Regions from separate parts of the Dermacoccus sp. BD5 genome, predicted to be linked through region 3. Evidence: riboswitches for the same ligand, from Rfam matches in the RefSeq annotation. Region 3 holds a riboswitch; each other region holds the start of a gene.
The links. A riboswitch is a leader RNA that binds a small molecule or an ion and turns the genes downstream of it on or off. The one in region 3 is predicted to bind S-adenosylmethionine.

Region 1 (7,763 bases), on a different contig from region 3:
GAGAACGGCCTCAACGAGTTCATGGTCGCGCACCTCGCCGAAGCGGCACCCGCCCTGGGCATCCGGCGCATCTCGTTGAACTTCGCAGTCTTCCGCAACGTCTTCGCCGATGCGGACGAGGTAGGCGCTGGCCCCATCACCCGCGTCACGGACAATGCGCTCTCGATCGCGTCGAAGTTCTGGCAACTGGAGACGCTCTACCGCTCGAACGACAAGTACCACCCCGAATGGGTGCCGCGCTTCCTCTGCTACGACGCCGAGCTCACCGTCCCGCGTGCCGGTTTCGCGATGGGTGTGGCCGAGGGTTTCGTCCCCCTCATCGGGCCGCGGTTGCTCGTCGGGCCCAAGCCGGCCGACCATCAGCCGCCGCGCCCCGAAGCCGTCTTCGTCGAGCGAGTCCAGGCCCTCGAGGCGGACGCACTCACCCCGCGGATGCCCGAGCCGCGCCGCAGCGAACAGCAGCGCGTGCGCCGCGAGAAGCTCGCCCACATGGAGGCCGGCGGCGTCGAAGGCTACCCCGTCGCAGTGCCGCGCACCGCGCGCATCGAGGACGTCGTCACGGCGCACGGCCGGCTTCCCGCCGATCACCGCACGGGCGAGCGCGTCTCCGTCACGGGGCGGGTGCGGGCCCTGCGCGACTTCGGTGGCGTCAGCTTCGTCGTGCTCGACGAGGACGGCGCCCGCCTCCAGGCGATGGCGACGCGCGACGTCACCCCGGCCGAGAAGTACGATCACTGGCGACACTGGATCGACCTCGGGGACATCGTCTCGGTGACGGGCGAGATCGTCACGTCGAAGCACGCAGAGCTGTCCGTGCACGTCAGCGACTGGCAGATGGCGGCGAAGTGCCTGAGCCCGATCCCCGACCTGCACTCACCGTTCCGCGACCCCGACGCGCGCGTCCGCAACCGCTCGCTCGACCTCATCGTCAACCGTGATTCGATGGACATGCTGCTGCGCCGATCACGCGGTGTGCGGGCGTTCCGTGACGCGTTCGACGCACTCGGGTACACCGAGGTGGAGACGCCGATGCTGCAGGCGGTGCACGGTGGGGCGTCCGCGCGCCCGTTCAAGACTCACATCAATGCATACGGCATGGATCTGTTCATGCGTATCGCTCCCGAGCTGTACCTGAAGCGGCTCGCCGTCGGCGGCATGCAGAAGGTGTTCGAGCTGAACCGCAACTTCCGCAACGAGGGCGCAGACGCGACCCACAACCCCGAGTTCACCTCGCTCGAGGCCTACGACGCCTACGGCGACTACCTGACGATGCGCGACCTGACGCGCGAGGTGCTCCTCGCCGTCGCGCGGGCCGTCAACGGTGGGGAGTTCGCCGAACGCCCCCAACCCGACGGCACCATCGAGCGTGTCGACCTGTCGGGACAGTGGCCGACGATCCCCGTTCACCAAGCCGTCTCCAGGGCCTGCGGGGTGTTGCTGACGTCGGCGTCGTCGCGGGACGAGGTTGCCGCGGTCTGCGCGGCGCACGGCGTCGACGCGCCGCGCGAGAAGAGTGCGGGTGAACTCGTCGTCGAGCTGTACGACGAACTCGTCGAGGGCCAGACCATGTTCCCGACGTTCTACATCGACTTTCCCGTCGAGACGTCACCGCTCACCCGCGCGCATCGCGGCGACCCCAGGCTGTCGGAGCGCTGGGACCTCGTCGCGTTCGGCGCCGAGATCGGCACCGCCTACTCGGAGCTCGTCGACCCGATCGAACAGCGAAGGCGCCTGACGGAGCAGTCCCTCAAGGCCGCGGCCGGTGACGTCGAGGCGATGTCGCTCGACGAGGCGTTCCTCAGCGCTCTCGAGTACGCGATGCCGCCGACGGGTGGGCTCGGCATCGGCGTCGACCGCTCCATCATGATGATTCTCGGTGCGCCGATCCGTGCGACGCTCGCGTTTCCGTTCGTGCGCCCTCAGGGTTGATCACCCTTGTCGAGCGACATGCCCAGTGTGACGAACTTTACACAAAGGTTACACAGGGGAGACACACAGCGCATTCCAAGGGGCATGATCGAACACGGCGCCACACGCTCGTGGACGCGCGGTTCACCAGGCCATCCAGGGAGTACGCATGAAGAAGACCATCGGCGCCGTGGGCGCTGCGTTCAGCCTGCTGGGCGTCGGGCTGTCGGCCCCCGTCACGGCGGCGAGTTCCGTTCCCGCTCAGGGCGCGACGCCCACTGCGGACGCGTCCTCGTCCTACACCCCGCCGCCGGTCACCTGGGGTACCTGCGCGAACGCGCGCCTGAGCAAGGCCGGCGCCCAGTGCGGATTCGTCGAGGTGCCCCTCGACTACGCCAAGCCCAAGGGCGAGAAGATCAAGATCGCCGTCTCCCGCATCAAGCACAAGACGAGCGACGCCAAGAAGCAGGGCATCATGCTCGTCAACCCAGGTGGCCCGGGCGGCTCCGGTCTGACGTTGTCGCGCCTCGGCGGCGCTGTGCCCAACAAGGGCGGCGACCCGTACGACTGGATCGGCTTCGACCCGCGCGGCGTGGGCTCCAGCGTCCCGACCCTGGCCTGCGACGGCAACTACTTCGGCTACAACCGCCCTGACTACCGGGTGACGAAGGCCGGCACGTCGCAGGCCTGGCTGAAGAAGTCGGCCGCCTACTCCGCGTCGTGCTCCAAGGCTGCCGGTGCGAAGCTCATGCCGCACATGAAGACGATCGACAACGTGCGCGACATGGACTCGATCCGCAAGGCGCTCGGTGAGAAGCAGATCAACTTCTACGGCTTCAGCTACGGCACGTACCTCGGCCAGGTCTACGCCACGATGTTCCCGAAGCAGACGCGTCGCATGGTCATGGACGGTGTCGTCGACCCGCGCGACGTCTGGTACGACGCGAACCTCAACCAGGACATCGCGTTCGACAAGAACATGGACGTCTTCTTCGACTGGGTCGCGGGCAACGACGCGACGTACCACCTCGGCACGAGCGGCAAGGCCATCAAGAAGCAGTGGTATTCGATGCGCGACAAGCTCGCGAAGAAGCCCGCAAACGGCAAGATCGGGCCTGACGAGTGGACCGACGCCTACCTCAACGCCGGTTACTACGTCTTCGGCTGGGAGGACGACGGCGCCGCCCTGGCCGCTGCGCTGCAGAAGGGTGACTTCGGCCCGACGACCGCGCTGTACGACGACGCCAACGGCTCCGGGCCGGGCTCGGACAACAGCTACGCGGTCTACCTCGGCACGCAGTGCACCGACGTCAAGTGGTCGAACGTGTGGAGCAAGTGGCTTTCGGACAACTCGAAGGTCGACAAGAAGGCGCCCTTCGAGACGTGGGCGAACGCCATGTTCAACCTCCCGTGCACGAGCTGGCCGGTCAAGGCGACGAACGCGCAGGCCATGAAGATCGACGGTTCGAAGGTCGGGCCGGTGCTGCTCATCGCCGAGACCCACGACGGTGCGACGCCGTTCCCGGGCGCGCTCGAGGTGCGCAAGCGCTTCCCGAAGAGCGCTCTCATCGAGGGCGTCGGTGGAACGACGCACTCCGGTTCGCTCAATGGCATCGCCTGCACGGACGACAAGATCGCCGCCTACCTCCTCACCGGCGCCATGCCCGCGCGGACGGGTGGACCGGGCCACGCCGACGTCGAGTGCGACCCCGTGCCCCAGCCGGAGCCCGGCCCCGCCAACGAGGTGACGGACAGCGCGTCCAGCACGAAGAAGAAGCACCACCACGTCCAGCAGCGTGAGGGCATGCAGGCCGACCTGCGCTCGAGCCTGCAGAAGGTCGCCACCGTCGGCGCTCGCTGACGCACGGCTGGTCTGACGCGTCCTGACGGCGAAGGGCCGCGATCCATCCTCTTCGGATGGTCGCGGCCCTTCGTCATGCTCGCGCCGAGCGGCGCGGAGGGTGTCTCAGTGACGCAGCGCCTTGCGGGCCAGAGCGTTGCCGATGAACTGGGCGATCTGAACGAAGACGATGATGACGACGACGGCGGCCCACGTCACGGCCCAGTCGTAGCGGCGGTAACCGTAGGACAGGGCGAAGTCACCGATGCCGCCGCCGCCCATGGCGCCGACGACGGCCGTCATGTCGATGACCGCGACGAGCGCGAACGTGTAGCCGAGGATCAGCGGCGCCAGCGCCTCGGGGATGAGCACGGTGCGAATGATGCGCCACGGACTCGCCCCCATCGCCTGCGCCGCCTCGATGACGCCGGGGTCGACGCTCACGAGGTTCTGCTCGACGATGCGGCTGATGCCGAAGGTCGAGGCGATCGTCAGCGGGAAGATCATCGACTTCGCACCGATCGTCGAGCCTGTGACTGCGAGCGTCAACGGCCCGAGAGCGGCGGCGAAGATGATGAACGGGATCGGTCGGATGATGTTGACGAGGACGTTGAGCACCGTGTGCAGAACTCGGTTCTCGAGGATGCCGCCGCGTCGTGTGGTGTTGAGCAGCACGCCGAGGGCGAGGCCGAGGATGCCGCCCATGATGATCGTCGCGCCGACCATGAGCAGCGTCTCGCCCACCGCGGTGACGATCGTGGGGCGCAGCGCCTCCCAATCGGTTGCGGGCATCATGCGGCGACCTCCTCGACGTCGGCGGCGAGACGCAGTTCGTCGAGCACGGTGGTGACGGCGCCGTCGTCGCCGCGCAGGGCGAGCGTCAACGTCGTCAGGGTGTCGTCCTTGAGCGGTGTGAGGCCGCCGTGCACGATCTCCGGTTCGACGCCGTGTGCGGACATGCGGGCCAGGACACGGCCGAACTCGCGCGGGTCGTGAACCGTCAGCGTCGCGAGGCGCCCGTCGTGGGCAGCGCGCAGCCGGGCGCTCTCGCGTGCGTCGGGCACGTTCCGCAGGGTGGCGTCGACGAGGCGGCGCGTCGCGTCCGCCTTCGGCGCGCCGAGGACGTCGACGGTGCGCCCGGACTCGACGATGCGGCCGGCCTCGAGGACGACGACGTCGTCGGCGAGTTCGCGCACGACGTCCATCTCGTGGGTGATGACGACGATCGTCACGCCGAGCTCGTCGTTGACGCGGCGCAGCAGCGCGAGCACGTCCTTCGTCGTGTCGGGGTCGAGCGCGGACGTGGACTCGTCGGCGAGCAGGATCTCCGGGTTCGTCGCGAGCGCACGGGCGATGCCGACGCGCTGCTTCTGCCCGCCGGAGAGCTCGTCGGGGTAGGCCCACGCCTTCTCGGTGAGCCCGACGAAGCTGAGCAGCTCGGTGATGCGCGCCTCCTGGCGCGCCTTGTCCCAGTCGGCGACCTCGAGGGGGTAGGCGACGTTGGCATACACCGTGCGCGAGCGGATGAGGTTGAACTGCTGGAACACCATGCCGATGCGGCCGCGCAGCTCGCGCACCTGCTTCGCGGACAGCGACGCGAGGTCGACGCCGTCGATCTCGACGTGGCCGCGCGTCGGCGTCTCCAGGCCGTTGATGAGACGCACGAGCGTGCTCTTGCCGGCGCCGGAGAAACCGATGACGGCGACAATGCGTCCGCGCTCCACCTGCGTCGTGATGCCGTCGAGAGCCGTCACTCGGCTCTTGCCGCGGGTGAACGTCTTGCCGACGTCGTGGAAGGCGACGGCGGGCGGGGTGGCACTCGCCGGCCCGGCGGCCTTCGTCAGTGTGGGGGAGGGGCCCGTCACTTCGATCCCTTCGCCTTGATCTGGGCCTCGAGCTTCGCGAGGATGCCCTGCACCTCGGAGGCGGAGTTGTTCACGAGGACGCTCGTGCCCTTCGTGCGCTCCTCGATGAGCTTCTCGACGCTCGGGTCGTGGTAAGCCTTGACGAACTTGGCGTAGTCGGCGTTGTCCTTGTCCGCGGCGCGCGCGACGACGACGTTGATGTACGGCTTCGACGAGGCCGCATGCGGGTCGTCCTTGAACAGGGCCTTGCTCGGGTCGAGCTTCGCGTCCGCGGCGAAGTTGTTGTTGACGATCGCGCCGTCGACGGACGGCAGCGCGGCCGCGGTCTGCTCGGCGTTGACCGCTGTGACGGTGACCTTCGAGGCGCCGGCGTCGATGTCGGCCGGGGTCGACAGCGAGGTGCCACCACCCTTGAGCTTCAGCAGTCCGGCGCTCTGCAGCAGCAGCAAGGCGCGTGCCTGGTTCGTCGGATCGTTGGGGATGGCGATCTTGCCGCCCTGGGGGAACTGGCCGATGCTCGTGTGCTTCTTCGAGTACAGCGCCAGCGGGACGATGTACGTCGCCCCGATGGGCGTGAGGTTCTGCTTCGCCTTGGTGTTGTAGTCGGCGAGGAATTGCAGGTGCTGGAACTGGTTGAGGTCGACCTGGCCCTCGGAGAGCGCGGGGTTGGCCTGGGTGTAATCAGAGAAGTTGACCGGTTCGATGTCGAGGCCGTACTTGTCCTTGCCCACCTTGACGAGCTGGTTCCAGTACGGGTCCGACGCCTCCGTCGTGCCCACCTTGAGGTGGGTCAGCTTGTCGTCACTGCTCCCGCCGAGCACCTTGGCCCCGATGCCGGCGGCCAACGCGACGACGAGGACGCCTGCGCCGATCGCGACGTACTTGCCCGTGTTGTTCTTCGGTTTCGGGGGCAGGGCGGTCGCGCCGTTCTCGGCGCTCGTGGCGTCATGCGTGGACGAGGCGGGCGTCGAGGTCTCGTCGGCGGGGGTGTGCTTGTCGGTCATGATCTCTCCTGGTGAGGCGGCAAGGATGCGAATGCGCGGAGCTGGCGCGGATGCGCGGAGTCAGCGCGAAGGCGGGGGCGCCGGGGTGGGGCGCGGTGCGCGGTGTCGTGCGGGGCATGCCTTTCGGGGCCTGGGCAGCGCAACGGAAGGTTCACGAGGATGCCGTCACGTTGGGTGCCGAGCGTGCTTGCCGCGTGGTCGACGCGGCCGGGTCATCACCTGGAGCACCCCGCCACGCGTGTGAGGGTTGCCGTCCGACCAGCCAGGGCTTTGCATCGGATCTCGTGACCGGCAGCGACATTAGAGCCGCGCACGACAAAGCGTCAAGTCGTGGCACTGGAGATGAGACGTGGCGCGAGAATTGTGGCGTGGGACACGCGGGATGGGCTGGTGCGGCGTCTTTCGCCTTCGAGGCGGGTGAGTCATTTCCTCGCACCGCTTTGGACGATCGTCTAGGTGGGCGACGAGTGTGACGTCGGTCACGCGCCGAGGGGGAAGACATGGCAACCATCACCCGCCGAACGTTCGGAACGGGGGTCACGGCCGCTGCCGCGAGCCTGAGCATGCCGCTGGCTGCCCCTGCTGACGCCGCGAGCGGGGATGCCTACCTCGTCGGCGCCGGGCTGTACGACATCACCGGTGCCGTCGCCGAGACCGGCGCTTTCGGCTACGCCGCCAACCAGACGATGACGGGCCTGCACGCGCGGTTGTACGCACGCCTTCATCATCGGCGCCTCGGGCGGCGGCTCGCGTCTCGTCTTCGTCAGCGTCGACCTCGGGGCCGTGTTCCAGTCGATCAAGCTGACCGTCGTCGAGCGGCTTCGCCGCCGGCTCGGCAGCGTCTACACCGACGAGAACGTCATGCTCTCCGCGACGCACACGCACGTCGGCAACTCCGGGCACAGCGATGATCGGCTCTACCAGATCGCCGGAAACGACGGCGCGGGCTACGGGTACGACGAACACAACTACGACGCGGTGGTCACGGGCATCGTCGAGGCCATCGCACGGTCTCACGCGAATCTCGAGCCGGGCCGCGTCAGCCTCAAGACGGGCACGCTGACGGGCGCGACGCGCAACAGGTCCCTGCCCGCCTACGAGGCGAACAAGGACGCCGCGGCGTTCGGCTCGTCCGTCAACGAGGAG
Region 2 (7,763 bases), on a different contig from region 3:
AGCCGGATGTCAGCTGCCGTGACCGGACGTTGATCGGTCTTCTTATGCGAGATCGCGGATCGGGTGACGGACAGCGGCAGCCGGGATTCCTGGGACCAGGCCCGGGCGTAGGCGTCGAGGTGTGTTGCTCCCCAGGCATAGGCCTTCTGCAGACGTCGAAGGTAATCGCGCAAGGCGGCCACCCGATCGGCGTCCCCGAGCGTATCGGTCGACGCGAGCGAAAAGTTCAGCCCAGCCTCGTCCGGGGGACCGCCTCCGATGGCCCGCGCCCCGCTGCGGAGCTGTTGGGTGACAAACGGCTCCCAGATGACCCACGCGTCCGCATCTCCGCGGGTGAAAGCGGCCGCACCGTCGGCCGGCGGAAGGTAGACAAAGGTGACCTCGGACGGTTTCACACCACCTCGGTGCAGGAAATTCAGAAGCAACCCGTGAGCCGAGCTGCCCTTGGGCACCGTGATCCGCTTGCCCCGCAGATCGGCGGCGGTGGACAAACCCGAGTGCTTCTTCACGAGGACGGATGAGTCGCGATGGTTCCGCAACGCGGTCGTTGCCACGATGCGGAATCCCGAGCCCGCCGCTGCTCCGAAGATTGGCGGGGTCGACCCGACTCCGCCGACGTCCACCTTGCCAGCCTGGAGAGCTTCGACGATGGCCATCCCGTAGGTGAACTGCGAGAACTCGATCGTGTACGGCGTGTCGTCGAGCTGGCCGGACGCGCGCAGCAGGGATCGTACTCCGTCGGTTTGGACGGCGACTCGGAGCGTGGCGCCACGCGCCGATCCGCCTTGTGCGACACGCACCGTCGCGGTGCGGGAAGCATCCGAGGGGCGGGTGAATCCCACCAGCGCCGACGTTCCCAGAAGACCCCCGGCCAAGACGCCACGCCGTGTCCAACTCGAACGGTCGCCTGCAGCCGAGGAGGAACTCCCCTGCGGCTGGGCCTGCACGGTCAGAGCTCGAGCCTTGTCGAGATCCGCCGTCAGACCGGCGACGAGGGCGTTGACTTCCGCGTCCTCACGTCGCCTCGGACGGGGCAGGTCCACCGTGCGATCCGCAACCACTGCGCCCTCGTTGAGTACAACGACCCGATCGGCCAAGAGCACCGCTTCATGGACATCGTGCGTGACCATCACGACAGCCGGTCCGTGACGTTGCCAGAGGCGGACGACCAGATCCTGCGCCTCCTGACGCGTGAACGCGTCCAGGGCGCTAAACGGTTCGTCGAGGAGCAGGAGGTCGGGTGCGGTGACGAGTGCTCGCGCAAGAGCGACACGTTGTCGTTGTCCACCCGACAGGGCACGCGGCCAGGCGCGGGCCCTGTCGCCGAGCCCCACCTCTGCGAGCGTCTGCGTTATCCTCGCGTCCAGTTCCGCCCCGTTGACACCCATACTTTGTGCGCCTAGCCGCACGTTCGCAGCGACGTCCTCCCACGGCAACAACCGCGCGTCCTGGAACACGACGGACACACGCTCGCTCGTGCCCACCGCCCCAGAGACCTCGCCGCGATCGAGACCGGCCAGGAGGCGCAGCAGGGTCGACTTGCCCGCGCCCGACCGCCCCAGGACCGCAACGAACTGCCCGGCGGGGATGTCGAGGTCGAGGTCATCAAGGACGACGTTGTCCCCGAATCGCCTCGAGACGGACTCGAGATGGACGGCAAGGCCCTTTCGGCCGTCCAGTCCCGGGGACGTCCACCGATCGGTGGGCCCACCAGGGTGCTTCGACTGGTTGTCGCTCATCGTGACGTTCCTTCCGTTCGCCACCGCAGGGCGCGGCGTTCCGCCACCCGGACGGCGGCGTCCGTGATGAGCCCGAGGGCGGCGTAGGTGAGCAGGCCCACGACGATGGTGTCGGTCTGCATGAAGTCGCGGGCGTTGTTGATCATGAAGCCGAGTCCGGCCGTCGCGCTCATCTGCTCTGCAACGATGAGGGCCAACCAGGCGAAGGCGAGAGCTTGCCGGACGCCCACCAGGGTTCCGGGCAGGGCACCGGGAATAATGACGTGCCTAAAGCGCTGCCACGCCGTGAGGTCCAGCGCGTCGGCGAGCTCGTACAGATCTGGGTCGATGGATCGAAGCGCACCTACCGCGTTGAGGTACAACGGCACGCACACCCCGAGCGCCACCAGGAGGATCTTCGGCGCTTCCCCGATCCCGAACCAGACGATGAACAACGGAACCAGCCCCAGCAGGGGCAGAGTCCTGAGCATCTGCATCGGCGGATCGATGATCGCCTCACCGGTACGCGTCAGGCCCACCGGGAGCGCTGCACCCAAGGCAATGAGCGACCCCAGTGCGAATCCGAACCCGGCACGCTGCACCGAGACGCTGAGGGCAGTTGTGAGCGTGCCGTCGGAGATCAGCGACCCCAGCGTTGAGAGGACCCGGGATGGCGGTGCGAGAACGTCCTGTGGCAACCAACCGATGACACTCACGGATTGCCACACCGCGATGATTGCCAGCGGGCTCAGAGCCCGCACCTCCCAACTCGGCGGCTCGTGATCACTACGGATGAGATTCCGCCGCCTCCTACGGCGCGCGTTGGAGCCGGCGCTGCCCAAGCGCACTCGGGCAGGCAAGGTGTCGTCGGCCGATCCCGGCGAAGCAACAGCTGCCGCCGTCGACGCCCGAGCTGTGCTGCTCGTCACGTTCATGAGTCACTCCTCATAGGTTTTCATTAGGCTTTGTCAAACATTTGCTTATGCAATTGCGAAAAGAATGCCGGCCAGGTCAGTGGCCACGACCTGGCCGGTGCAAACCCTCGAATTCGAGAAAGATCCTCAGCTCACGGCTCGGTCGTGCGAATGCTCTTCCGTCGGGAGCGCCTCCACCCGTGGGCGCACCCCCTCACCGAACCAGTAGGCCTCCTCCAGGCACGGGTATCCGGACAACACGAAATCGTCAAAGCCGACGTCGCGGTACTGCCGAATCAGGTCTGCGACCTCAGCATGTGAACCGACCAGCGACGTTCCGGCTCCACCGCGCACCAGCCCCACGCCAGCCCAGAGCCCGGGGTGGATCTCCAAATCGGCAGTGGTCCCTCCGTTCAGCGCGAGCATGCGCCGCTGCCCTTCGGATTCAGACCGACGCAGCGCGTCCTGCTGACGTTCGATGAGTTCCGCGGGGATGCGCTTGAGTAGCCCTTCCGCGACCGCCCAGGCCTCGGCGGACGTGTCTCGGGAGATCGTGTGCAACCGAATACCGAATCGCACAGTGCGGCCCTGCCGGGCGGCCAGTTCGCGGACTCGGTCGATCTTCTCCTTGGCCTGGGCCGGCGGCTCCCCCCAGGTGAGGTACACATCGGCGTGGCGGGCCGCGATCTCGAGTGCGGCTGGCGAAGATCCGCCGAAGAAGACCTCGGGACGCGGGGTCGGCGTCCGCGAGAGTCGCGCTTGTTCCACCACCAGGTGTTCGCCGCGATAGTCGAACGAATCCTCGCAATCCCACAACCGACTCACGACGTCGAGGAACTCTCCGGTCCGCGCATATCGGGCGTCCTTGCCGAGGAAGTCGCCGAACGCCCGCTGCTCGGACGATTCTCCCCCGGTGACGATGTTGACGTGGAGTCGACCGTCAGTGATGGTCTGGAAGGTGGTGGCCATTTGCGCTGCCAGAGTCGGCGAGACGGACCCTGGGCGGAAGGCGACGAGAAACTTCAGCCGCTCAGTGTGCTGGGAAAGCGCAGCGGCCATGACCCAGGAGTCCTGGCACCACAGACCCGTTGGCGTCAGGACGGATTCGAAACCGTTGGCCTCCGCCGCCTGTGCCACCTGACGCAGGTAGCCCGCGGACGGTTCACGGGTTCGATCAGTGCCCTCGACCGCGGCCCCATGACCTCCAGAGACGATTCCACGCGAGTCGCCGGAGGTCGGTAGGAACCAGTGGAAGGTCGGCTGGTTCGTGGACGTGCTCATCATCGGACTCCGTTCGTCGTTCGTGACACTGAGGGCGAGACGCTGTGATGCGCTCCGTTGTGGTGGGCAAGCGGACCGCGATCTGCGACATGCTCGGCGCTATCCACCTCGGCGACGATGAGGCAGCTGTCTCCCGCCTCATGGGCATCACGGACCGTGGCTGTCAATCGAGCTGCGACGTCCGTGAGTCGCGGCAGACCGGTCCTGTCCCACGACCAGAGACCGTCGTCCCGAAACCGGGCCTCACGCGGGCCGGCGAATCGGGTCATGAGCTGCCCTTGGTTCTCGTCGAGAAGGTGGAGGGCGACACGTCCGGTTCGCACGATTGAAGCCAGCGAGTGAGACGTGCGACTGATGTTGAAGGACACGAGGGGTGGGTCGACCGAAACCGAGTGCACAGACAAAGCGGTCAAGCCGACCGGCCCTGCCTCCCCTGCAGTCGTGATGACCCAGACGCTCGAGACCGCGCGGCGAAACACGGGACGAAGATCGGGCTTCACCACCGAGACAACGATCTCGGTGTGAGGTGGTGCTGTGGGCAACATGAAACTCATCTCTTGATCAGTGAGGGGGAAGGGCGTCTAGCGCGCGTGCGACGTACCGGGTCACATCGACAATCGGTGATCCGACCGGACGGCATCCATGGCATGGGCGGGCTACGACCCGAGAGTCGAAAGTCGCGAGGGTCGCGCCCACGGAGGCGTTGAGATCGTCGTGCGTTCTTCAGCGACATGCACTGACGCGACGGCGCATCAAATCAACCGTCCGACGTCGGCAGGCACGAAAAGACGAAACGCGGTGTTCCGACATGAGAATCAACTCCATCGCTTCTGGCGTGAGCACCGTTCCGTGAGGGTCGGTTGCTGCGGCGTCGACGAGCCAGATCTCTCGGCCGCTCTGGATGGGATGAATGCAGTCAACTGGCCGGTCGCGCCACCCACAAGCAGAATCCACATACTGGGACACGACACCTGTATCGCAACTACCACCTCGGACGCCACACGGGACTGTCCGGGACACAAAAGTCCCTGCATCCCGATGATCCGGGATGCAGGGACTCCTCCATCAGGCTGGCGCCGCCGACCTGGCGACCTCAGCGACCGTGCTGCGTGAGCTCCCAGGCGTCCTCACTACCGTCACCGCCATCGTGCCCGTCGTAGTACTGCTCCCCCTGGGCGGGGATCGCGTCCTGTGACTGGGCCACAAGGTCGACGGGGCCGTCGCCAGCACCGTCCGGCTCCGGCACGTCCTCGCCCTTGAGCAACGCGAGCGTCTGCGGCAGGTCGTCGGGCTTGACGAGCACGTCGCGCGCCTTCGACCCCTCGGACGGGCCGACGATGGCGCGCGATTCGAGCAGGTCCATGAGGCGACCGGCCTTCGCGAATCCGACGCGCAGCTTGCGCTGCAGCATCGACGTCGATCCGAACTGTGTCGTGACGACGAGTTCGGCGGCCTGCAGCAGCACGTCGAGGTCGTCGCCGATGTCGTCGTCGATCTCCTTCTTCGGCGCGACCTGCGCGACGTCCTTGCGGTAGTTCGGCGCGAGCTGGCTCTTGACGTGCGCGACGACGGCGTGGATCTCGGATTCGTTGACCCATGCGCCCTGCACGCGCATCGGCTTGCTCGCACCCATCGGCAGGAACAGCGCGTCACCCTGGCCGAGCAGCTTCTCGGCACCGGGCTGGTCGAGCACGACGCGGCTGTCGGCGAGCGACGACGTCGCGAACGCCAGGCGCGACGGCACGTTGGCCTTGATGATGCCGGTGACGACGTCGACGGACGGGCGCTGCGTCGCGAGGATGAGGTGAATGCCCGCGGCACGCGCGAGCTGCGTGATGCGCTGGATCGACGCCTCGACGTCGCGCGGCGCGACGAGCATGAGGTCGGCGAGCTCGTCGACGACGACGAGCAGGTAGGGGTACGGCGCGAGCTTGCGCTTGCTGTCGGGCGGCAGCTGCACCTTGCCCGCGCGCACCGCCTTGTTGAACTCGTCGATGTGCTTGTAGCCGAACGCGGCCAGGTCGTCATAGCGTGCGTCCATCTCGCGCACGACCCACTCGAGTGCCTCGGCGGCCTTCTTCGGGTTCGTGATGATCGGCGTGATGAGGTGCGGGATGCCCTCGTACGCCGTCAGTTCGACGCGCTTGGGGTCGACGAGCACCATGCGCACCTCTTCGGGCGTGGCCCGCATGAGCAGCGACGTGATCATCGAGTTGACGAAGCTCGACTTGCCGGCGCCCGTCGCACCCGCGACGAGCATGTGCGGCATCTTCGCGAGGTTCGCGACGACGTAGCCGCCTTCGACGTCCTTGCCGACACCCATGACCATCGGGTGCGTGTTGTTGCGCGCCGCCTGGCTGCGCAGCACGTCGCCGAGGCTGACGAGTTCCTTGTCGGCGTTCGGGATCTCGATACCGATGGCCTTCTTGCCGGGGATCGGCGACAGGATGCGCACGTCGGCGCTCGCGACGGCGTACGAGATGTTCTTGCTCAACCCCGTCACACGGTCGACCTTGACGCCCGGGCCGAGTTCGACCTCGTAGCGCGTCACCGTCGGGCCGCGCGTGAACCCGCTGACGACGGCATCGATGCCGAACTGCTCGAGTACCTCGGTCAGCGCGTCGACGACACGGTCGTTCGCGGCGGAACGCTCCTTGGGCGGGGTCCCCTGTTCGAGGACGTTCGAATCGGGCAGCGTGTACGTGACGTCGCCGCCCATTGCGAGCTGCTCGACACGAGGTGGAAGCTGTTCGGTGGGCTGAGCCTCCACCTGACGTTGAGGGACGGCTGCGGCCGGCGCAGCCTGCTCGACGCGCGTGGCACCGGCATCCTGACGGGGCGCCGCGGCCTTCGGCGACTCCCCCGGCCGCTGTGCCGACGCCGGGCGCGACGCCTGCGCCGCACGTGCGGAGGCCTGGTCGACGACGGCATCGTCGACGGAATCCATGGGTGCGGAGCGGCGCACTGCCCCACCTGCCGCCTCCCCTGCCGGCGACGCTCCGGAGCGCGATGCCCGGGCTCGCGCGAGCGCAGCGGCGCTCGCGTCACCGGCGCGCTCGTCGTCAGAGCCGCCGGCGGGCATCTCTCGCGTCTGATCGACGCCCGCCGGGGCGCCGTCGATCGTGTCGATGTCGTAGATCTGCTGCTCACCGCGACCGCGGTTGAGCGGGTTGCGTGATGTGCCACGGCCCTTGCCGCGCGGCCCCTTGCCGACGACCTCGGCGGCCTGCTCGTAGGGCTCATCGCCGCGCCGGGCGTCGTCACCCGCGCCGCGACGCGAGCCGCCCCGCGCGCGGTTGCCGATGTCGGCGCCGTGCAGGTCGTCGGCGACGGCGTCACGCTGACGCAGCTCGCTCTCGTCGTCGCGTTCATCGAGGGGGTGGCCGAAGATCTGCGCCTCGACCTCGCGGATGCGCTGCGGGATGCGATTGACGGGCGTGCGCGTCAGCACGAGGAAACCGAAGAACGACACGAGCGCGAGGATGATGCCCGCGCCCCACACCGTGAGCGCGGCAGACAGCGGCCCTCCCGTGATGACGCCGAGGATGCCGCCTGCGCCGCGCACCGCGGTCGAATCCCCTGTCGACGGACGCCCGCCGACGAGGTGGGCGATCCCCGTCGAGCCGAGCGCGAGGATCGTCAGCCCGATCGTCATGCGGTTGGTCGGCTGGTGCCCCCGCGGGTGGCGGAACATGTGGATGGCCATGCCGATGAGGACGACGGGCAGGACGTAGGCGATGACGCCGAACGTGCCGGCCGCGACGGCGTGGACGACGTCCCCGAACATGCCGGGCAGCCCCCACCACTCCCGCGCAGCGACGACGATGCCGAGGGCGAGGAGGGCGAAACC
Region 3 (7,763 bases):
GACCACCGCAAGCTCGGCGCCGAGCTCGACCTGTTCAGCTTCCCCGAGAACATCGGCCCCGGCCTGCCGGTGTTCCACCCCAAGGGCGGCATCATCAAGCGTGAGATGGAGGACTACGTCCGCCGCCGTCACATCGAGGAGGGCTTCTCCTACGTCGGCACGCCGCACATTGCGAAGGAAGACCTCTTCTACACCTCGGGTCACCTGCCGTACTACGCGGACGGGATGTTCCCGCCCCTCGACGTCGACGGGCAGAACTACCGCCTCAAGGCGATGAACTGCCCGATGCACAACGAGATCTTCCGTTCGCGTGGGCGCTCCTACCGTGAGCTGCCGCTGCGCTTCTTCGAGTTCGGCACGGTGTACCGCGACGAGAAGTCGGGCGTGCTCTCCGGTCTGACGCGCGTGCGCATGATCACCCAGGACGACTCGCACAGCTACGTCACGCCCGAACAGGCGCCGGGAGAGATCAAGCACCTGCTCGACTTCATCCTCGGCCTACTGCGCGACTTCGGCATGAACGACTTCTACCTCGAGCTCTCGACGCGCGACGTCGACGGGGACAAGAAGGACAAGTTCATCGGCACCGACGAACAGTGGGACATCGCGACGAAGGTGCTGTCGGACGTCGCGCTCGAGTCCGGCCTCGAGCTCGTGCCGGACCCGGGCGGTGCCGCGTTCTACGGCCCGAAGATCTCCGTGCAGGCGCGCGACGCCATCGGCCGTACCTGGCAGATGTCGACGATCCAGTACGACTTCAACCAGCCCGCTCGTTTCGGCCTCGAGTACCAGGCGGCGGACGGTTCGCGTCAGCAGCCCGTCATGGTCCACTCGGCGAAGTTCGGCTCGATCGAACGCTTCCTCGGCGTGCTCGTCGAGCACTACGCGGGCGCGTTCCCGGCGTGGCTCGCGCCGGTTCAGGTGCTCGCCGTGCCCGTCGCGGAGGAGTACTACGACTACCTACAGGACGTCGCGATGAAGCTGCGCGAAGCCGGCGTGCGTGTCGAGGTCGACATGAGCGACGACCGCTTCCCGAAGAAGATCCGCAACGCGTCCAAGTCGAAGGCGCCGTTCATCCTGATCGCCGGTGAAGAGGACCGCGACAACGGCGCCGTCTCGTTCCGTTTCCGCGACGGGTCGCAGAAGAACGGCGTGCCGGTGGCCGACGCGATCGCCGAGATCACCCGCGTCATCACCGAACGTCAGAACACCGACCCGACGGCCGGCTGACGTCTGCCTCGACGACGACGCGCGCCCCCGAACCTCGCGGTTCGGGGGCGCGCTCGTGTGTTGGCATGTGCACCCGAGGGCCGGCGTTCGACACGGCCGGGTGACCACGCTCGGGGTAGGGAACCCGGTTGCGTCACCCGTCGCGGGGACCCACCTCAGCGCACGGTCACTTCGCTGCAGCGAAGCCCTTCTCGAGGTCGGCGATGATGTCGGCGGAGTTCTCGATGCCGACGCTCAACCGCACGAGTCCGGGCGTCACGCCGGCGCCGCGGCGGTCCTCGTCGCTGCCCTGGGAGTGCGTCGTCGACGCAGGATGGATGGCGAGGGAACGGACGTCACCGATGTTCGCGACGTGCGAGTGCAGTTCGAGAGCGTCGACGAACTTCTTGCCCGCCTCGACGCCGCCGGCGATCTCGAACGACAGCACGGCGCCGGAGCCGGCGGGCAGGTAGCGGTCGGCGAGTTCCTTGTAGGGGCTCGACGGGTCGGAGGCGTAGAACAACGTCTCGACCTGCGGCTGCGACTTCAGGAACTCGACGACCTTCTTCGCGTTCTCCACGTGTCGCTCCACACGCAGCGACAACGTCTCGAGGCCTTGCGCGATGAGGAACGCGTTGAACGGGGAGACGGCCGCGCCGAGGTCGCGCAGCAGTTCGACGCGCGCCTTGAGGATGAAGGCGAGGTTCGCGCCGAGCGGCGATCCGACGCCGAGGTCGCGGGCGAACACGAGACCGTGGTAGCTCTCCGACGGCTCGTTGAACTGCGGGAACTTCGCCGGGTCGGCGGCGTAGTCGAACGTCCCGGCGTCGACGAGCACGCCGGCGATCGACGTCCCGTGCCCCCCGAGGTACTTCGTCGCGGAGTGGATGACGACGTCCGCGCCATGCTCGATCGGGCGCAGCAGGTACGGCGTCGCGACGGTGTTGTCGACGAACAGCGGCACCCCGGCGTCATGCGCGATGTCGGCGAGGCCGCGCACGTCGAGCACCTTCTGGTCGGGGTTGCTCAGCGTCTCGCCGAACAGCAGCTTCGTGTTGTCGCGGATGGCGCCGCGCCACTCGTCGAGATCGTTGATGTTGTCGATGAACGTCGTCTCGACGCCGAGTCGCTTGAGCGTGTACTTCAGCAGGTTGTACGTGCCGCCGTACAGCGCGGACGAGGCGACGATGTGGTCGCCGGCCTGCGCGACGTTGAGGATGGCGAACGTCGTCGCCGCCTGACCCGACGCGAGCAGCAACGCGCCGACGCCGCCCTCCAGCGCGGCGATGCGGTCTTCGACCGCCTGCGCCGTCGGGTTACCGATGCGTGTGTAGATGGGGCCGAGATCCGACAGGCCGAAGCGGTTGGCCGCGGTCTCGGCGGAGTCGAAGACGAACGACGTCGTCTGGTAGATCGGCAGCGCCCGGGCGCCGGTGTCGCCGTCGACGTTCTGGCCGACGTGGATCTGCTTGGTCTCGAAGGCCCAGTTCTCGGAGCTCATGATGATGTCCCTCTCGAGGAGTGCGTGGACGCACGGGCGGCGCACCGTACGTGTGGTGCCCGAAGGGGAATCCCTCCGCGCTTGCCCGGACGCGCTCGGCGCCGGGCCAGGTCGTCACCCGGAGCACCCCGCCGCGGTGGGAGGGTTGCCGGCCAGCAAACCGGGGTTTGACGCTGGCGCTCGTGACCTGCAGCCACTCTAGGCCGGGTGGTGTCATCAGGCGGGAATGCTGTCTCACATTCCGGTCGCGGCCCCGTGCTGACGCGACGCGCCTACGGGCGACGACCCTCATGCCGTGCTTGACTGTTGCCATGACACCGACGATCGTCCGCGCGCGCCGCGAAGACGCGTTCGCCTGCGCGGCGCTGCGTCTGCAGATGGACCTCGAGGCGGGGGAGAGCAACCGCCCCGGCTTCATCACCGAGTATGCCGATCACTGGCTCGCGCACTACGACGATCTGCCGACGTGGCTCGCCTCGAGTGCTGACGGGACGGCTCTCGGCATGGTGCAGACGTCGCTCGTGCACCGGCCCCCGGCGCTGGCTCGGCCGGCGCAGCCGTCGCTCTACATCGCGGTCGTCTTCGTCACGCCGTCGGCGCGCGGCCAGGGCCTGGCCGAGCGGATGCTGCGGATCGTCGACGCCTGGGCCGACGCGCACGACGTCGCGCGAATGATGCTCAACGCCCGTCCGCGTGCCCGCAGGCTGTACGAACGGGCCGGCTTCGGCCCGCCGGACGAACGTCACATGCAGCGTGTGGCGCCGTTCGGCCTCGACGCCCGCCGCGATGCGGAGCGTGCGTCATGAGCGACGACGTCATCTGGGCGCTCGATCAGCGCGAGCGCTGCATCGCCTGCCCGTCCAAACCGGTCGCGAACGCCGTCGTCCTGCACCTCGGTGCTGACGGCGCCCTCGCGCGCGACGCTGTCGAGCAGTGGGCTCGTGACGGCGTCATGGCCGCCTCGGTCGCATGGCCGGGGGCGGCGGCCGGCCTCGATGACGACGACTGGCTCGACCTCGAGGACGCCGTCACGGGCCTCGCCGGGCTGGCGAGCATCGTCGCCGTCGTCGGTGACGGCGACGCGGCCGAGGTCGCGCGGACGTTGGCGGGCCGTGTCGGCGACGTCGCGCACGCGGGGGAAGCCGACCGAACCATTGTCCCGGCGCGTCTGCGCGAGATCGCGGCGGTCTGAGACCGCTCACCCGGGGTGCATGGTGCGCGCGAGCCCACCCGCGGCCGCTGCGTCGAGGCAGGCGGGGCTCTAGGATCGGGCCATGGTCGACGAGTTCAACACTGATTCGCAGGACGACATCCTCATCGAGCAAGCCGGCGCCTTCGCGGGCGAGGCCGACGGGTTCGGGCGGCTGTGGACGCCGCACCGCATGGCGTACATCGAGGGCGAGCGTCCGACGAAGGACGCCGGCCACGGCTGCCCGTTCTGCGCGTCGCCTACGAAGACCGACGCCGACGGCCTCATCGTCCACCGTGGTGAGCACTGTTTCGTCGTGATGAACCTGTTCCCGTACAACCCGGGCCACCTGCTCGTGTGCCCGTACCGTCACGTCGCCTCGTACATCGACCTCACCGACGACGAGACCGAGGAGTTCACGAAGCTGACGAAGGCCGGGGTGCGTGCCCTCAAGGCCGCGTCGAACCCGGGCGGGTTCAACCTCGGGATGAACCAGGGTGACGTCGCAGGTGCCGGCGTCGCGGCGCACCTGCATCAGCACATCGTGCCGCGCTGGGGTGGCGACATGAACTTCATGCCGATCATCGGGCGCACCAAGGCGCTGCCGGTGCTGCTCGAGGACAGCCGTCAGCGCATCGTCGCGAACTGGCCGAACGACTGACACCGGGCACCACGGGCAGTGCGCTGCCTCGAACGGGTATATCGAACCGCTACAGTTGAACCACCATGCTCAACAAGTACGCGCGCGCGTTTTTCTCCGCCATCTTCCGGCCCATCGCCCAGCTCCTGCTGCGTCTCGGCATCAGCCCCGACGTCGTGACGATCGTGGGCACCGTCGGTGTCGCGTTCGGTGCACTGTGGTTCTATCCGCGCGGCGACTTCCTCGTCGGCACGTTGTTCATCACCGTCTTCGTCTTCTCGGACATGCTCGACGGCAACATGGCGCGCCTGTCGGGCCGCTCGTCGACGTGGGGTGCCTACCTCGACTCGACGCTCGACCGCGTCGGTGACGCCGCGATCTTCGGCGGCCTCGTCCTGTACTACGCGGGCAAGGGCGACAACTTCCTCATGGCGTGCCTCGCGCTCGCGTGCCTCGTGCTCGGCTCGGTCGTCTCCTACGCCAAGGCCCGGGCCGAGGGTCTCGGCATGCAGGCGAACGTCGGCATCGCCGAGCGCGCCGACCGTCTCGTCGCCGTGCTCGTCACGACCGGCCTCGTCGGCTGGTTCCTGCCCGAGATCGTGCTGACCGTCGTGCTCACGCTGCTCGCCGTCGCATCGTTCATCACGGTCGTGCAGCGCATGCTCATGGTGCGGGGGCAGGCCCTCGCCACGCCGTTCGAGGGCTGAGCGCGTGGCCGCCGAGGGGTTGACGACGCGCGCCCGCGACGCCGTCACCGTCGCAGCGTTCAAGGGCGCCTGGTGGGGCGTGCGGGCGCTGCCCGAGCGCGCCGCCCACCGCCTCTTCGACGTCATCGCGGACGTCACGACGCGCCGCGGCGGCGCGAGCGTCGCGCGGATGCGCTCCAACTACGCGATCGTGCGCCCCGAACTCGACGACGCAGCCCTCGACGCCCTCGTCGCCGCCGGCGTGCGCTCGTACCTGCGCTACTGGTGCGAGGCGTTCCGACTGCCTTCGCTGACGCGTGAGCAGATCGCCGAGCGGGTGACCACCTCGGGTGAACTCGAGGCGACCCGCAGCATGCTCGCCGATGGACGCAGCGTCGTCGCCTACCTCGGCCACCTCGGCAACTGGGATCTCGCGGGCGCCTGGTCGGCGTCACAGCTCGCGCACGTGACGACGGTCGCCGAGCGACTCGAGCCCGACGCTCTCTTCCGCGCGTTCCTGCACTTCCGCGAAGAGCTGGGCATGACGATCATCCCCCTGACCAAGGGCGAGAACGTCCTCGGCCAGGTCGAGACGCTCGTGCGCGAACCGGGTGCGTTCGCGCCGCTGCTGTCGGATCGCGACCTCACGAGCCGCGGCGTCACCGTCGACCTGTGCGGCGAGCCGGCCAGCCTCGCTGCCGGCCCCGCCGTCATCGCCCGACGCACCGGTGCGGCACTCGTGCCGATCACGATCACCTACCGCCGGCGCGACGGCGGCAGCGGCTGGGGCATCGCCATCCGCTTCCACCCGGCGGTCGACATCGCCCACACCGATGATGCCCGCGCCGACGTGCAGGCCGCCGTCCAGGCGTGCGCCGACGCGCTCGGCGGCGCCATCCGCGAGCACACGCAGGACTGGCACATGATGCAGCGCGTGTTCGTCCGCGACCTCGACGCGCGCTGGGGCTGAGCGGTGCGGATCGGCCTCGTCAGCCCGTACTCGTTCGACGTGCCCGGCGGTGTGCAGCTGCACGTGCGCGACCTCGCGACGTACCTGCTCGCAGAAGGGCACGAGGTCAGCGTCCTCGCGCCGAGCGACGGTGACGACGCGGGTGCGCCGTACGTGACGAGCGCCGGGGGAGCGATGCCGATCCGCTACAACGGTTCCGTCGCGCGCCTGGCGTTCGGTCCGGTCGCGGCGAGCCGGACGGCGCGCTGGGTGGAGCGCGGCGACTTCGACGTCCTGCACGTCCACGAACCGATGACGCCGAGCGTGTCGCTGCTCGCGCTGCGCACGTACGACGGGCCGGTCGTCGCGACGTTCCACACCTCGATCGAGCGCTCGCGCGCGCTGCAGCTCGCCCAACCGTTCCTGCGCCCGGCGCTGGAGAAGATCACCGGGCGCATCGCCGTCTCGCGCGCCGCGCGGGACACCGTCGCGCGCCATCTCGGCGGTGACGCCGCGCTCGTGCCGAACGGCGTCTACGTCGACCGGTTCGCGACGGCTCGCCCGGAGGTGCGCTGGAAGGCTGGCGGCGAGCGCCCGACGATCGCCTTTCTCGGACGCATGGGGGAGCCGCGCAAGGGCCTGCGCGTCCTGCTCGACGCCGTCCCGCTCATCGCCCGGGCGCACCCCGGGGTGCGCGTCCTCGTCGCCGGGCCGGGTGACGTCGCCGCGGCGCGGCGGGAGGTGCCCGCCTCGGCTGAGGGCCACGTCGAGTTCCTCGGGTTGCTCAGCGACGGCGAGAAGGCGTCGTTGCTGGCGTCGTGCGACGCGTACGTCGCGCCCAACACCGGTGGCGAGAGCTTCGGGATCATCCTCATCGAGGCGATGAGCGCCGGCGCCCCCGTCGTCGCCAGCGATCTGGAGGCCTTCGCGCGCGTGCTCGACGACGGCCGCTGCGGCGTCCTCTTCGACACCGGCGACGCGGCGGCGCTGGCGCATGCGGTGACGGGGGTGCTCGCTGACCGCGGGGCGCGTGACGCCCTGTCCCGGGCCGGGAGAGAGCGCGCGCGGCTGTACGACTGGTCGGCCGTCGGGCAGCAGGTCGTCTCCGCGTACGAGACGGTCCGCAGTTCGCATGCCGCGGCCGCTGCGGTGGCGGGACGCCGATCATGAGCGGCGTGTGGGCCGACGTCGCCGTCGTCGTCGCGCTGTTGCTCGGGCTCGCCTGGTATCTCAGCTACACCGCAGCGCGCCTCGACCGGCTGCACGCTCGCGTCGAGGGGTCGCTGGCCTCGCTCGACGCGCAGCTCGTGCGCCGCGCCGAGGCCGCGGCCGAGTACGCGCAGGCCACCGCTCTCGACCCGGCGAGCGCGCTGCTGCTCGCCTCGTCGGCGGCCGATTCGCTGCAGGCCGCCGACGGCGCCCTCATCACGGACGACGTGCAACAGGTCGGCGTACCCGTCGAGCGTGCGCAGGCCGAGACGGCGCTGACGCAGACGCTTGCGCTCGTCGTGGGTGACGCGTCGGCGACGGACGGCGCCGCGTCGCGGGCGGAAGCAGCTGGGCGCCGCCCGATCAGCACCGTGCCTGAC
Region 4 (7,763 bases), on a different contig from region 3:
CTCACACGCTACCCGAGGTGCCGCGAGCGCCCGCCGTCACGCCACGGGACGGACGCGGCCCGCCTCGGCCGTGAGCGGCCGGGCGATGACCTCGCGCACGAGCGCCGCGATCTGGTCGGCCTCGATGAGGAAACCGTCGTGACCGTGCGGCGAGTGGATGAGACGCAGCCGTCCGCGCCCGTGAGCCCGGACGATGTCGGCGGAGGCGCTGACCGGGAACAGCCGATCGGAGTCGACCGCGGCGACGACGAGCTCACCCCCGAACACCCGAAGCGCAGGCTCGATGCCGCCGCGGCCGCGGCCGACGTCGTGCGTCGCCATCGCCTGCGTGAGCCGCACATAACTCATGGCGTCGAACCGCGCGACGAGTTTCGCGGCGTGGTGCTCGAGATAGCTCTCGACGGCGAACAGGCCGCCGTCGAGCGTGCGGTCCGCTCCCTGCGACTCGCGCCCGAACCGCTCCTGCAACTCGTTCGCGCTGCGGTAGGAGGTGTGCGCGATCTGGCGGGCGAGCCCGAGCCCCGACGTCGGGAAGACGCCCTGCTCGAGGTAGCCGCCACCCCGGAAATCCGGGTCAGCTTCGATTGCCCGCACCTGCGTGTGCCCCCACGCGATCTGGTCGGCGCCCGCCGCCGCGCAGCTCGCGACGACGAGGGCGCGCTGCACCCGATGCGGGAAGGTCGCCACCCACTCCGCGGCGCGCATCCCGCCGAAGGAGCCGCCGATGACGGTATGGAAGCGCGCGATGCCGAGAGCGTCGGCGACCCGCGCCTCGGCGCGCGCCTGATCCCTGACGCTGACGTGTGGGAAGCGCCCGCCCCACACCCGGCCGTCTGGTGCGAGCGACATGGGACCCGTGCTGCCGCGACAGCCGCCGAGGACGTTGATCGCCACGACGAACAGCTCGTCGGTGTCGAGGGGCGCGCCGGGGCCGATGAGACCAGGCCACCACCCCGCCGTCGGCTGCCCGGGGCCGACCGGCCCGACGACGTGCGAGTCTCCGGTCAGGGCGTGCTCGACGAGGACGGCGTTGCTCGCGTCGTCGTTCAGCTCGCCCCAGCACTCGTACGTCATGATGACGTCGGGCAGGGCGGCGCCGTTCTCCAGCGTCAGGGTGCCGATGTGGACGGCACGTGCGTGCGGGTTGAACCCGTCGTCGGTGAGGGGCGCCGCGGGGTCGGCCACGGCGAGGCGACGGTGCGAAACCATGACGTCCTCGATTCCGAGGTGGGTCGCAACCCACCTCTCGCGCTTGCCGCCCACGGGCGGCCCTGTCGTCACCCGGGGCACCCCGCCGCGAGGGAGGGTTGCCGCTCAGCAAGCCGGGGCTTGTGTCGCTGAAACTCTTGACCTGCGACACAGTAGGCGGCCCTGCCCGCGGCTTCCATCGTTCGCGCGACGACGTCCACGATGTGGCGCGCTCCCACAACCGGCACGCTCGTCAGGCGACGGAACTCTGCCGAGCCTTCGTGTGGAGCGCACCGACGGCCTGCTCGTACGACAACCCCGTGCCTGTGATGTCGCGCAGCAGTTGCCCCAATGACGTCCGCCCGATGCGCAGCGACGCCGCGGCGCACGCACCGGCTCCCCGCAGGTCGCCTTCGCGCCAGGTCGCGGCGGCCTCGAGGGCCTTCCACGCGGCGCGGCCGTGGCGCGGCACGAGCGGCAGCCAAGTTCGCAGGCACGCGCTCGTCATCGGCGGGCCCGGCTCGCCGAGCGGCGTGCCCGGGCTCAGCAGACGGAAGAGTTCGGGTGCGACGCACAGGAGGATCTCATCGCGCGTCGGGCCGTCGACGACAGCGTCGGCGAGCACCTGCAGGTCGGCGCTGCGGGAGCGTCGCCGGGTGCCCGACGCGGTGTCGGGGACGTCGCACAACCGTGCCCAGGCGGCTCGAACGTCGACGACGCTGGGAACGGGGCGCGCGGTGGCGGCCATGGCCTCGCCGCCGCGGCGGACGTCGCGAAGCTGCTCGCGGGTCTGCTCTGACAGGGACGGGATCTCGTGGATCGCGCCGTCACAGCAGCCGAGCTCGCATTCGATGGCCCACCAGTGCTCGTCGCTGGCACCGAGGACGTGGTGCAGCGGCACGCGGCGCTCGATGCGTTTCGCGAGGGCCGCGATGTCGACGCGGCCCGGCTCGCAGCGATAGGCGATGGCGATGGCGGCCTGCGCACCCATCGTCGCGCGCCGCTCAGCGACGACGTCGAGCATGTGCGCCGTCTCCCCGTCGCACGCATCGTCCGCCCAGCCGAGCACCCCCGCGAGCGCACCGTCACGTTCGAACAGGACGATGACGGCGCCCGCCCCCTCGGAGCCGACGAGATCGGGAAGGCCTGCCACCAGGGCGCTGAGGCCCTTGAGTCGTGTTGTTGTCTTCATGCCCCCAGCGAAACCCATGACGCCACCCGCGCGCTTACCACGAGCCACAGACCTGTGGACGAGGCATCCTGCGGGCCGCGAAACGGGCCGTAGCCGTCACACCTGTGGGTGAGTGGGCCGTTCGAGCAAGGCCAGGCGGGGGTTCGCGGCCCGTCAGATCGTCGCCCGCAAGCCCGTTGACGCGCTCGGACGACACATCGCCGAACCGGCCCGGACACGCCGAACGCCACCCGTACGAAGACGAGTGGCGCTCGGTGCGGAGTCAGGAAGACGTCAGGCTGACGGCGGGATCTGCGCGACGAAGTCGCGACGCGCCGACTGGGCGATCTTGCGGATGAGGACGACGTCGAGGCCGCCACCGACGAAGCCGCCCGCCACGGGGATGAGGCGCGGAATGCGCGTGAGGAAGCGACGCCCCACCTGCGAGCCGAGACGGAACGCAACGGACTTGTTCACGACGGCGAGCGCCGCCGGTGGCAGCTTGCGCGTGGCGACGTTCGTCGCGACGCCACCCGTCATCGGGCCGAGGCCCTTGAGGACCTGCGTCGCGTCCGCACCGATGAGGTCGAGCAGGATCGCCGAGCGCACGGCTGGGTCGTCGACGTCGTGACCGTTGATGGCGGCGATCGCCGCGACCATGCGCGTCGCGACGGTGTAGAAACCGATGACGTTCGCGGGCAGTGCCACGGGGAGCGTGACGAAACCGCCGAGGTTGGTGAGGAAGCCGTTCGCGCCCGCGAGCTTGGTGTGTGATGCGACGACCTCGTCCATCGCCGCTTCCTTGGAGCCCGCCTTCTTCATCGCCTCGTCGGCGACGGCGCGGGCCGACTTGAACGTCGCCACGCCCCCGATGCCCACCGAGATGAGGTGCTGCGCCAGGGTGTTGGCCGTCGAGTCGAGCATGCCCGACGATTTCTCGGGGGCTGCAGGAGCCTTCTTGTCTTGACCGAATCCGAACATGAGGTGATCCTCCCAAGTTGGCGGGGGCCCGGCAAGCCACCGCAGGGGTGACGGCAGCCTGGCGAGCGTTGCGAAGCCTGCGCGGCCGTCGGCTCAGACCCGACGGCCGGCGAAAAGCGCTCGCGGGCTCACAACGAGCCCTTGGTGCCCGGATCCTCTCCCTCGGCGCGCAGGAACTGCTCCAGCTCGGCGCCGATCTCGTCGGCGCTCGGCAGGTCGTTCATCTCGGCGGCAAGGAGTGAGCGTCGACGACGCCCCTCGGTGAAGGCGTCGTACTGCCGCTCGAGGCCATCGACGACCTCGGTGACCTCGTCGTTCTCGCTGATCTGCCTGGCGATGTCGGCGCGGTGCAGCCCGGCGATCGCGGCGAGCTCCTGAGCGGGGATCGCCAGCCCCGTCAGCCCGCAGACGGCCTCGAGCGCGGCGAGCGCGGCGTCCGCGAACTCGACCTGAGTGAGGTAGTGCGGCACGTGGATCGCGAAACCTGCGGTGTCCATGCCCGCCTCGGCGAGCCGGATGTGCATGAGCCCTTCGGCACTCGAGGGCACCTGGACGTTGCCGAAGAGCGGCTCGTTCTCCGTCAGCAGCCGCTGATCGGAGGCGAAACGCGTGAAACCGACCGGGCGCGTGTGCGGCACCGCCATCGGGACGCCGTGCGCGCTCACCATGAGCGAGACGCCGAGGTTCGCGGCGAGGATGCGAACGGCCTCGCTGACGCGCTCCCACTGGTAGTCGGGCTCGGGGCCGGCGAGCAGCAGGAACGGCGTGCCTTCGGCGTCGACGAGGCGGTACAGCACGAGAGCCGGGTCGTCGTACTCGCTGTAGCGGTCGCGATCGAACGTCATCATCGGGCGGCGACCGCGGTAGTCGAGCAACTGGTCGACGTCGAACGACGCGACGACCGTGTGCTCGAGCGTGCCCAGCATGTGCGCCGTCATCAACTTCTGCGTGTTGCCCGCGTCGATGAAACCGCCCAGCGAGACCACGAGGGTCGAGGCGCTCTGCTCGGCGAGCGGGGTGTCGGTCTCGATGCGGAACAGTTGCGTGGGATCAAGCACGTCGTACTCCTTCGTCAGGTGCTCACCGTTCAACGCCCCGCGCGCGGGGATGATTCCCCCACGCCGCGGCCGCTCAGGTCTGCGGCGATGCGGCGTCCGGAACGGTCTCGGCGTGACCGTCGGTGCGCAACTGCGCCCGCAGCGCCTCGGCATTCTCGGCGAGGATCTGCTGGTCCTGGCCTCGCGTGACGGCGTGCGGGTCGAACTCGGCCGGGCTCTGCGTCGGCCACACGTGCAGGTGCAGATGCGGCACCTCGTACCCCTCGACGAGCAGGCCGACGCGCTGCGCCTGCCACGCGCGCTGCTGCGCCTGACCGATGATCTGCGCGACACCCGTGAGATGCGCGAAGACGCTCGGCGGCGCCTGCGTCCACTCGACGATCTCCCCGCGCGGCACGACGACCGTGTGCCCGTCGGTGATGGGGTCGATGACGAGGAACGCCACGCACACCTCGTCCTGCCAGACGAAGTGCGCCGGGATGTCGCCGTCGATGATCTTGCTGAAGATGCTCGCCATGGCCTCCAACCTACGCCCGATCAGCGGGCCTCCGCAGCGTCCATCGCCTTGTAGATCCGCTTCTCGGACACCGGGTGAGCGGTGCCCAGACGCTGCGCGAACTGGCTGACGGCAAGCTCCTCGATCATCCAGCGGATGTCGAGCACGTCGGCGTCCCCACGGCGCTCGGGGCGCAGCCCGGCGACCATGTCGTCGTACTCGCGTCGCACGGTCGCGACGAGGTCGGCGCGGTCGGCGTCACGCACGAGATCGGTGACGCCCTTGTCGAGCCGCTCGAGCATGCCCCGTACGTAGCGATCGAGGTGACCGAGGCGCGCCAACCCGGTCTCGGCGACGAAACCGGGATGGATGAGCGCGACGAGGTGAGCGGCAACGTCGTCGTGCAACGCCTTCGCCGCGGGCGCCGTCAATCGTGACAGCTCGAGCTGCACCTTGGCGGCGTGCTCGAGCACGGGCGCGAGCTTTTCGGCCGCCTCGAGCACGAGCGGTGCCACCTGCTGACGGATCGCCGTGAGCGCCACGTCGAACTGCTCAGCGTCGCGCACCTCGCGCCCGGGCATGCCTTCGATGACCGCGTCGACGGCGGCCGCGAGAACGTCGTCCATGAGGGTGTCCATCGAACCGTGCGGGTTGTTGCCGAGCGCGAGCTTCTGCCGGTTGCTCATGAGGCCGAGGATTCGCTTCCACGGCACCTGCGTGTTGAGCAGCAGCAGACGGCGGGTGCCGAGCCGAGTGGCCTGGCGCGCCTCGGACTCGGTGCCGAGCACCTCGACAGCGACGTCACGGCCGTGGTCGACGACAGCCGGAAAGCCCGTCATCCGCTGGCGGCCGGCCGACTTGGTGAACTGGCGGGGCAGCTCACCGAACGTCCACTGCGTCAGCCCCTGCTGCTCGAGGTCTCCGGCGGCCTTCGCGATCGACTGACGCAGACGCCCGGCGAGTTCGTCCTGCAGCGCCGCGAGATCCTTGCTTTCACGGATCTTGCGGCCCCGCTCATCCTCAACCCTGAACGTGACCTTCAGGTGGTCGGGCAGCTTCCCCGGGTCCCAACTCCCCGCGGGCACACGTACCGAGGTGAGACGGAACAGCGCCTCGCCCAGCTCGTCGGCGAACGGGACCTCACCCGGGCGACCCTGGGCATCCATGAGCGCCAGCGCCCGCCGCGCATGGTCGGGAGCCGGGACGAAGCTGCGTCGGATGTTCTTCGGCAGCGACTTCACGAGGGCCGTCGCGAGTTCCTCACGCATACCGGGCACGAGCCAGTCGAACCCGTGATCCTCGACCTGGTTGAGCACCGGCAGCGGCACGTGCACGGTGATGCCGTCGGCATCTGCACCCGGCTCGAACTGATACGTCAACTTGAGCCTGAGACTGCCCTGTCGCCACGACTTCGGGTAGGCCGACTCGTCGACGGCGTCCGCGTCGTCGGCGACGAGCAAATCCTCGGTGAAGGTGAGCAGGCTCGGGTTCGTGCGACGCTCGTTCTTCCACCACCGGTCGAAGTGCGCCCCGGAGACGATGTCCGCCGGGACGCGCTCGTCGTAGAAGTCGAACAGGACGTCGTCCTCGACGACGAGGTCACGCCGTCGGGCGCGCGCCTCCAGGTCGGCGAAGCGCGCGCGCAGCGCCGCGTTGTCCTTGAGGAACTGGTGCTGCGCATCCCAGTCACCCTCGACGAGAGCGTGACGGATGAACAGGTCGCGAGAGACCTCCGGGTCGATCGCGCCGTAGGCAGCCTTGCGGCCCGCGACGATCGGGATGCCGTACAGCATGACCCGCTCGGACGCGACGGCCCCCGCGCGCGAGCGCTCCCAGTGCGGTTCGGCGTACGAGCGCTTGACGAGGTGGGCGCCCGCCCGCTCGATCCAGGCGGGGTCGACGACGGCGTTGGTGCGCGCCCACATGCGGGTCGTCTCGACCAGCTCGCCCGCCATGACCCAGTCCGGTTGGCGTCGGAACAGCGTCGAGCCGGGCTGGATCGCGAAACGCGCCTGGCGGGCGCCGAGGTACTCGCGCTTCTCACGATCCCGCAGCCCGACGTGGCTGAGCAGACCCGTGAGCAGCGCCTGGTGGACGGCATCCTCGCCCGCGGCGTTGTCGCTCATGAACAGCTTGGCCTGCTTGCACGCTGCCTTGAGCTGACCGTGCAGATCCTGCCATTCGCGCAGCCGCAGGTAATGGAGGTACTCGCGCTTGCACAGGCGCCGGAAGGCACTGCTGGACAGTTCGCGCTGCTGCTCGCGCACGTAGTTCCACAGGTTGAGGTAGCTGAGGAAGTCGCTCTTCTCGTGCTTGAACCGGGCGTGCTGCTGATCCGCCTGGGCCTGCGCGTCCGCGGGGCGCTCACGCGGATCCTGGATCGACATCGCCGCGACGATGACGAGTACCTCCCGCAGCGAGCCGTTCTCGGCGGCGGCGACGAGCATGCGTCCGAGCCGCGGGTCGACGGGCAGGCGCGCGAGGGTGCGGCCGGTCGGCGTCAGCTTCTTGCGCGGCCCCTGAGCGGTGGTGTCGAGGGCGTGCAACTCCTCGAGCAGCGCCAGGCCGTCCTTGATCTGGCGGGCGTCGGGCGCGTCGACGAACGGGAAGCGCGCGATGTCGCCGAGGCCCAGGGACGTCATCTGCAGGATGACGCTCGCGAGGTTCGTCCGCAGGATCTCGGGGTCGGTGAACTCCGGGCGGGACGCGAAATCCTCCTCCGAGTACAACCGGATGCAGATGCCGTCGGCGACGCGGCCGCACCGGCCGGCGCGCTGACGGGCGGAGGCCTGCGAGATCAGCTCGATCGGCAGACGCTGCACCTTCGTGCGCTGGCTGTAGCGCGAGATGCGCGCGGTGCCGGTGTCGA

Region 1: it holds a riboswitch for S-adenosylmethionine, as region 3 does, so the genes downstream of both, NQ706_RS12045 (MetQ/NlpA family ABC transporter substrate-binding protein) here and NQ706_RS11890 (bifunctional o-acetylhomoserine/o-acetylserine sulfhydrylase) in region 3, are expected to answer to the same signal.
Region 2: it holds a riboswitch for S-adenosylmethionine, as region 3 does, so the genes downstream of both, NQ706_RS00965 (flavin reductase family protein) here and NQ706_RS11890 (bifunctional o-acetylhomoserine/o-acetylserine sulfhydrylase) in region 3, are expected to answer to the same signal.
Region 4: it holds a riboswitch for S-adenosylmethionine, as region 3 does, so the genes downstream of both, NQ706_RS00755 (homoserine O-acetyltransferase) here and NQ706_RS11890 (bifunctional o-acetylhomoserine/o-acetylserine sulfhydrylase) in region 3, are expected to answer to the same signal.

What each region holds. Positions count from the first base shown of each region.
Region 1 covers NZ_JANJER010000018.1:30,818-38,580, reverse strand. Annotated here, with positions in the region: gene lysX (bifunctional lysylphosphatidylglycerol synthetase/lysine--tRNA ligase LysX) at 1-1,929, shown strand, start outside; gene NQ706_RS12060 (alpha/beta fold hydrolase) at 2,078-3,769, shown strand; gene NQ706_RS12055 (methionine ABC transporter permease) at 3,875-4,543, opposite strand; gene NQ706_RS12050 (methionine ABC transporter ATP-binding protein) at 4,540-5,613, opposite strand; gene NQ706_RS12045 (MetQ/NlpA family ABC transporter substrate-binding protein) at 5,610-6,617, opposite strand; SAM riboswitch class IV at 6,796-6,907, opposite strand; partial or broken gene NQ706_RS12040 (neutral/alkaline non-lysosomal ceramidase N-terminal domain-containing protein) at 7,118-7,763, shown strand, end outside.
Region 2 covers NZ_JANJER010000001.1:232,935-240,697, forward strand. Annotated here, with positions in the region: gene NQ706_RS00950 (ATP-binding cassette domain-containing protein) at 1-1,739, opposite strand, end outside; gene NQ706_RS00955 (ABC transporter permease) at 1,736-2,653, opposite strand; gene NQ706_RS00960 (LLM class flavin-dependent oxidoreductase) at 2,780-3,913, opposite strand; gene NQ706_RS00965 (flavin reductase family protein) at 3,913-4,467, opposite strand; SAM riboswitch class I at 4,732-4,821, opposite strand; gene NQ706_RS00970 (DNA translocase FtsK) at 5,007-7,763, opposite strand, start outside.
Region 3 covers NZ_JANJER010000017.1:36,525-44,287, reverse strand. Annotated here, with positions in the region: gene thrS (threonine--tRNA ligase) at 1-1,230, shown strand, start outside; gene NQ706_RS11890 (bifunctional o-acetylhomoserine/o-acetylserine sulfhydrylase) at 1,397-2,710, opposite strand; SAM riboswitch class IV at 2,783-2,898, opposite strand; gene NQ706_RS11885 (GNAT family N-acetyltransferase) at 3,022-3,516, shown strand; gene NQ706_RS11880 (hypothetical protein) at 3,513-3,902, shown strand; gene NQ706_RS11875 (HIT domain-containing protein) at 3,985-4,560, shown strand; gene pgsA (phosphatidylinositol phosphate synthase) at 4,626-5,246, shown strand; gene NQ706_RS11865 (phosphatidylinositol mannoside acyltransferase) at 5,251-6,195, shown strand; gene NQ706_RS11860 (glycosyltransferase family 4 protein) at 6,199-7,344, shown strand; gene NQ706_RS11855 (hypothetical protein) at 7,341-7,763, shown strand, end outside.
Region 4 covers NZ_JANJER010000001.1:174,466-182,228, forward strand. Annotated here, with positions in the region: gene NQ706_RS00755 (homoserine O-acetyltransferase) at 37-1,209, opposite strand; SAM riboswitch class IV at 1,244-1,352, opposite strand; gene NQ706_RS00760 (hypothetical protein) at 1,442-2,380, opposite strand; gene NQ706_RS00765 (EcsC family protein) at 2,654-3,340, opposite strand; gene NQ706_RS00770 (PAC2 family protein) at 3,469-4,398, opposite strand; gene NQ706_RS00775 (HIT family protein) at 4,472-4,915, opposite strand; gene hrpA (ATP-dependent RNA helicase HrpA) at 4,936-7,763, opposite strand, start outside.